Regions from separate parts of the Nonomuraea sp. bgisy101 genome, predicted to be linked through region 2. Evidence: riboswitches for the same ligand, from Rfam matches in the RefSeq annotation. Region 2 holds a riboswitch; the other holds the start of a gene.
The links. Region 2 has a riboswitch for S-adenosylmethionine ahead of thrC (threonine synthase). Riboswitches for the same ligand answer to the same signal wherever they lie in the genome.
Positions count from the first base shown of each region.

Region 1: another riboswitch for S-adenosylmethionine. It lies ahead of AC3EO4_RS07465 (aminotransferase class V-fold PLP-dependent enzyme); the one in region 2 lies ahead of thrC (threonine synthase).

Region 1 covers NZ_JBYITD010000003.1:261,328-264,730, forward strand. Annotated here, with positions in the region: gene AC3EO4_RS07450 (cation:proton antiporter) at 1-18, shown strand, start outside; gene AC3EO4_RS07455 (cytochrome P450) at 55-1,245, opposite strand; gene AC3EO4_RS07460 (TerC family protein) at 1,245-1,979, opposite strand; SAM riboswitch class IV at 2,080-2,195, shown strand; gene AC3EO4_RS07465 (aminotransferase class V-fold PLP-dependent enzyme) at 2,243-3,403, shown strand, end outside.
Region 2 covers NZ_JBYITD010000011.1:30,581-33,983, reverse strand. Annotated here, with positions in the region: gene AC3EO4_RS21715 (MoaD/ThiS family protein) at 1-249, opposite strand, end outside; gene thrC (threonine synthase) at 267-1,499, opposite strand; SAM riboswitch class I at 1,513-1,652, opposite strand; gene AC3EO4_RS21705 (RNA polymerase sigma factor) at 1,712-2,272, opposite strand; gene AC3EO4_RS21700 (alpha,alpha-trehalose-phosphate synthase (UDP-forming)) at 2,296-3,403, shown strand, end outside.

The sequences.
Region 1 (3,403 bases), on a different contig from region 2:
CCTGCGTCGGCCCCGTGAGAAGACCCGCTGTGCCCGCCGGCTCGCTCGCTTCGCTCAGTCGCAGGAGACCTCCAGCGACCGGAGCCCGCGAATGATGTAGCCGGGGTTCCAGACGGGCTCGCTCGTCAGCTCCATCGCCGGCGCCCTCCTCAGGAGGGCGCCGAAGGACTCCACCAGCTCGATCCTGGCCAGCGGCGCGCCCAGGCAGAAGTGGATGCCGGCGCCGAACGAGATGTGCGGGTTGTCCGCTCGGCCGACGTCGAGCGTGTCGGGCTCGTCGAAGACCTCGGGATCGCGGTTGGCCGAGCCGAACAGCAGGGCCACCTCCACGCCCTTCGGGATGGCCACGCCGCCGACCTCGATGTCCTCCAGCACCCAGCGCTCGAACATCTGCAGCGGGGTGTCGTAGCGCATCAGCTCCTCGATCGCCGTGGGAAGCAGCGAGAGGTCCTCGCGCAGCCGTACCAGCTCGGAGGGGTTGCGGAACAGCGACCACCAGCCGTTGCCGGTCACGTTCACGGTCGCCTCGTGGCCCGCGTTGAGCAGCAGCACGCAGGTGCCGACCAGCTCGTCCTCGGTCAGCTCCTCGATCTGCGCGAGGGCGCTGATCAGGTCCTCGCCGGGAGCGGCCTTGCGGGCGCGGGCGAGGTCCTTCAGGTAGTCGGAGAACTCCGACGCGGCCCTGACCGCGGTGTGCTGCGCCTCCTGCGAGGGGTTCAGCTCGTACATGCCGCAGATGTCGGCCGACCATGGGCGCAGCAGGTGCCTGTCGGCGTCCGGGACGCCGAGCATCTCGGCGATGACGGTGACCGGCAGCGGCTCGGCGACCTCGGCGATCAGGTCGCCGCCGCCCTTCTCCACGAAGTCGTCGACCAGGCGCTCGACGATCGCGCGGACCCTGGGCCGCATCGACTCGACCATCCTCGGCGTGAACGCCTTGGAGACCAGCCGGCGCAGGCGGGTGTGCACCGGCGGCTCGACGTCGAGCATGCCGGCGTTGACCACCCGCCAGAACGGCTCCTGGAACTCCGGCTCCGGCTCGCGCCCGAACTCCTCGTGCGTGGCGAGGTGCAGGTAGGACCTGCCCAGACGGCGATCCCTGAGCAGCGCGTTGACGTCCGCGTGCCTGGCGATCAGCCACTGTCCCGTGGGCTCGAAGAAGCTGACCGGCGCGTCGCGCCGCAGCTCGTCGTAGACCGCGTAGGGCGAAGCTACAAAATCCGGATTCCAAGGATCAAAGCGCACTACTGCATATTAGATTCGGCCTTCGCGTGCCTGCTCCTCATCCTGATGTTGAGCAGCTCGACGATCACCGAGAACGCCATCGCGAAGTAGATGTAGCCCTTCGGGATGTGCTGGTCGAAGCCCTCGGCCAGGAGCACCACCCCGATCAGCACCAGGAACGACAGCGCCAGCATCTTGATGCTCGGGTGCCTGTCCACGAACCTGCTGATCGGCCCCGACGCGAACAGCATCACCAGCACCGCGACGATGACGGCCGCGACCATCACGCCCAGCTCGTCCACCATGCCCACCGCGGTGATGACCGAGTCGAGCGAGAACACGATGTCGAGCACCATGATCTGGAGGATGACCGACGTGAAGGAGGTCACCTTGCGGTCCTTGCCGTCCTTGTCCTTCAGCTCCATGCTCTCGCCGATCTCCAGCACGCTCTTGGCCAGCAGGAACAGGCCACCGAGGATGAGGATCAGATCGCGGCCCGAGATCCCGTGCCCGAAGACCTCGAAGAGCGGCTCCGTCAGCTTCACCACCCAGGAGAGCCCGAGGAGCAGCAGCAGACGCGAGACGAGGGCGGCGGCGAGTCCGAGGACCCTCGCCCTGTCGCGCTGCTCGGGCGGCAGCTTCCCTGCCAGGATCGAGATGAAGATGATGTTGTCTATTCCCAGGACGATCTCCAGGGCGACCAGGGTGAAGAACCCGATCCAGATCTGTGGGTCTGCCACCCAGTCCATCATCATGTGCCTCCTTGGTTCGCTGTCCCCAACCCCAACGAGCCGATCGCCCCAGAAGTTCGCGGCTTGCGAAGTGGCACCCCGTGTCGGTTATAGTTCGGGCGTAGGTCATGAGTGCCAGCGCTTAGCCCCGGCTTGCTGGCCGGCAACCCTCGCGTCCGCGGCGGGGTGCCCCGGGTGAAGACCTGGTCCGCCACGAGGTGTGGCGGGCAAGCGCGGGCTCCGATGCGCCACGGCCGGGGGTCCGATGACCCCAGAAGGGCTGTGCCGTGTCCGTTGCGACGATCTTCAACCCCGTTCAGGTCAAGGTGCTGGGCGAGGACCTCGAGGTGCCGGTCAAGGGTGGCCGCCTGGTCTCCTACGCCAACCTCGACTACGCCGCCAGCGCGCCCTGTCTGGAGCCGGTCAGCGCCGCCGTCACCGCCGCGCTCCCGGCCTACTCAAGCGTCCACCGCGGCGCGGGCTACGCCTCGCAGCTGACCACCGCCCGCTACGAGCAGGCGCGCCACACCGTCCGCGCCTTCGTCGGCGCCCGCACCGACGACGCGGTCATCTTCACCCGCAACACGACCGACGCCACCAACCTGCTGGCCCGGTGCCTTCCCGAGGGCACCACGACCGTCGTCTTCGACACCGAGCACCACGCGTCCCTGCTCCCGTGGCAGCGCGTCGTGCGCCTCGCTCCCCCCGCCTTCCCCGGCGAGGCCGTACGGCAGGCCGACGAGGCGCTCGCCGCCATCGAGGGCCCCAAGCTGCTCGTCGTCACCGCCGCCTCCAACGTGACGGGCGAGCTGTGGCCGATCGCCGCCCTCGCGCACATCGCCCACAGGCACGGCGCCCGCGTCCTCGTCGACGCCGCCCAGCTCGTCCCGCACCGCAAGCTCAACCTGACGGCGCTCGACCTAGACTACGTCGCCTTCTCCGGCCACAAGCTCTACGCGCCCTTCGGCGCGGGAGTGCTGGTCGGGCGGCGTGACTGGCTGTCGGACGGCGAGCCGTACCTCAAGGGAGGCGGGGCGGTGAGGTCGGTGGGCGCCCTCGACGAGGGGACCACCGAGTGGCACGAGGACGCCGAGCCCAGGCACGAGGCGGGCACCCCGAACGTGCTGGGAGCGATCGCGCTGGCCGCCGCGTGTGACGCGCTCACCGCGACGGGGTGGACGCCGCTGGTCAGCGAGGAGGAGCGGCTGATCGCCAGGCTGCGCGAGGGACTGGGCGCCATCGAGGGGGTGCGCGAGCTGTCGCTCTGGGGGCCCGACCACCCGCGGGTCGGCATCGTGTCGTTCGTCGTCGACGGGTACACCGCCAGGCAGGTCGCCGAGGCGCTGTCCACCGAGTACGGCATCGGCGTGCGGGACGGGAAGTTCTGCGCACACCCGTTCCTGCGCCACCTGCTCGACATAGCGGACGGCGGTTGCGAGGACGACGCC
Region 2 (3,403 bases):
GGAGATCTGCGCGCCTTCAGGGGTGACGCTGTCGAGTCCGCCCACGAATCGGACATCCTCTTCCCCAACATAAACGTTGACAAAACGGCGAATCTTGCCCGATTCATCCAAAATTCGCGCACCGATACCCGGGTAGTCGGCGTCCAGCTTCTGCAGCACCTCGCGAAGCGTGGCGCCCTCGCCGCTCACCTCCGCGCTGCCGTTCGTGTACGTGCGCAGGATGGTGGGAATCCGCACCGAAACGCTCATGACTTCTACCTTTCCTTTCAGACAGCCGCGCGGAACGCGTCAAGGGACGGCCTGATCACGGCCGTGGGCGTCGCGTCGTCCGCGATCGCGTCGAGCGTCTTGAGACCGTCACCGGTGTTGAGGACCACGGTGGTCAGCGAGGGGTCGAGCTGCCCCGTGTCGACGAGCTTCTTCAGCACGCCCACGGTCACCCCGCCCGCGGTCTCGGCGAAGACGCCCTCCGTCGACGCCAGCAGCTTGATCGCCGACACCACCTCGGCGTCGGTCACGTCCTCGACCGCCCCGCCCGTACGGCGCGCGATGTCGAGCACGTACGGCCCGTCGGCCGGGTTGCCGATGGCCAGCGACTTGGCGATGGTGTCCGGCTTGACCGGCTGCACCACGTCGTGGCCTGCCTTGAAGGCCGTGGAGACCGGCGAGCAGCCGAGCGCCTGCGCGCCGAAGATCTTGTAGGGGGTGTCCTCGACCAGCCCGAGCGCGATCAGCTCCTTGAAGCCCTTGTCGATCTTCGTGAGCTGCGACCCCGAGGCCACCGGGATGATGATCTGGTCCGGCAGCCGCCAGCCGAGCTGCTCGGCGATCTCGTAGGCCAGTGTCTTGGAACCCTCGGCGTAGTAGGGCCGCAGGTTGACGTTGACGAAGCCCCACTTGTCACCCAGCGGGTCGCCGATGAGCTCCGAGCAGAAGCGGTTGACCTCGTCGTAGGTGCCCTGGATGCCGACCAGCTTGCCGCCGAAGACGCGCGCCATGGCGATCTTGGCCTGCTCCAGGTCGGCCGGGATGAACACGCAGGCGTCGAGCCCCGCGCGGGCGGCGGCCGCGGTCACCGCGCCGGCCAGGTTGCCGGTGGACGAGCACGACAGGGTGTGGAAGCCGAAGTTGCGCGCCGCCTCGACGGCGATGGCGACCACGCGGTCCTTGAAGGAGTGGGTGGGGTTGCCCGAGTCGTCCTTCACGTGCAGGTCGCGGATGCCGAGGGCCTTGCCCAGGTTGTCGGCCTTGACGAGCTTCGTCCAGCCGGGGTTCATGTTCTGCTTGCTCGCCACGTCGACGGGCACCGGCAGCAGCGAGCGGTAACGCCAGATGTTGGCCGGTCCTGCCTCGATGTCGGCGCGGGAGACGGACCCGAACGAGTAGGCCACCTCGAGCGGCCCGAAACACTCCAGACACGCGAAGCTGGGGCCGAGGTCGTAGCGCGCGCCGCACTCGCGGCAGGACAGAGCGACAGCAGGACCGAAGTCAAGCGACATGAAGCGAGGCCTTCCCTCATCTTCGTCTGCGACCGCCTTGGTCACAGACCGGAATTGGCACCTGTCCCGGCCGGCCTCGTCACTTCACGAGTTCAGTCCGGGAGGGTTGCCGGGGCTTCGCAGGGCCGGTCCCTCCACCCCTCTGGATGAGCAATATGGAGTTGTGGGCATCACGATACCCGGCCGTGCCCCTGACACGACCAACCGTCTCGCTAGCTGAGACGATATGTATCACCAAGCGCGGCCTGCACGTACTTGCGCGCCTGGTGGATCCGCGACTTCGCGGTGCCGAGCGGGATGCCCAGCTGCTCGGCCACCTCGTTGTAGTCGAGCTGGACGATGTCGCGCAGCACCAGCGCCTGAGCCAGGTCGGGCTTGTCGGCCTCCAGCGCCTCCATCGCGTCGAGCAGGTCGAGCCTCGACCCCGCGATGACGCTCACCCTGCGCACGTCGGGCTTCTGGACGGGCAGCTCCTCCGAGGTCTGCTCGGCGGCCCTGCGCTTCAGCGACCTGTAGGTGGTGCGCGCGCAGTTGGCCGTCACGATGTGCAGCCAGGTGCTGAACCTGGCCCTGCCCTCGAAACGCCCGATGTTGCGGGCCACGGCGAGCAGGGTGTCCTGGCAGGCCTCCTCGGCGTCCTGGTGGTACGGCAGGATACGGGCGCAGTGTCGCAGCACGTCGGGTTCGATCCGCTTCAGGAGCTCGCCAAGCGCGCGATGATCGCCTCCCGCGGCGGAGCGGGCCAGTTCCTCGGTTAGCTCATCTAGGGCCATAGCGAGATCCTATGTTCGGGGTCATGGTGGATGTTGTGAACAGCGTTCTTGTGGCTTCCAACCGTGGCCCTGTCTCCTTCACCGTTTCCGACGACGGCGACCTGACCATGAAACGCGGTGGCGGGGGCCTGGTTTCCGGGCTCTCGGGAGTGGTCAGGGACGAGGGCGTGCTCTGGGTGTGCGCCGCGCTGTCCGACGGCGACCGCAGCGCCGCACGGCTTGCTCCTGGCGGGCGGCTCGACCAGGCGGGCTACGACACCGGCAAGTTGCGCATGCTGGACATCCCCCCTGCGACCTTCCACCGCGCGTACAACGCGGTGGCCAACTCGACCCTCTGGTTCGTCAACCACCTGCTGTACGACACGCCTAACGCCCCCTATTTCGGCACCAGGTTCACGAAGGAGTGGGAGTCCTACCGCGACTACAACGGCGCGTTCGCGCTGGCACTGGCCGAGGAGGCCGGCCACGGCGCCAAGGTGATGGTGCAGGACTACCACCTGACGCTCACCCCTGCGATGCTCCGCGCCGAACGCCCCGACCTGCGGATCGCCCACTTCAGCCACACGCCGTGGGCGCCTCCCGAGTACTTCTCGCTGCTGCCGGACGAGGTCGCGCGCGAGGTGCTCGAAGGCATCCTCGGCGCCGACCACGCCGGATTCCTGACCGAGCGGTGGGCCGGCGCGTTCATGGACTGCTGCCAGAGCCTGCTGGGCGCCAAGGTCTTCGACAGGACGGTCAGCCACGAGGGCCGCACCACCCGCATCGGCGTGCACGGCCTCGGCGTCGACGGCGACTCGCTGTGGAAGCGTGCCTGCGAGCCCGACGTCGAGTCCAACATGGCCGCGCTGCGCGAGCAGGTCGGCGACCGCAGGCTGATCGTGCGCATCGACCGTACCGAGCTGTCGAAGAACATCGTGCGCGGCCTGCTGGCCTACAGGGAGTTCCTGGCCGCCCACCCCGAATGGCATGGTCGGGTGGTACACCTCGCCTTCGCCTACCCATCCCGCCACGACCTGCCCGAATACCGCGAATACACCGCCGCTGTGCAACGCTGCGCCAAGGAGATCGAGGACGAGTACGCCACCGAGGACTGGGATCCGCTGATCCTCAACGTCAACGACGACTACCCGC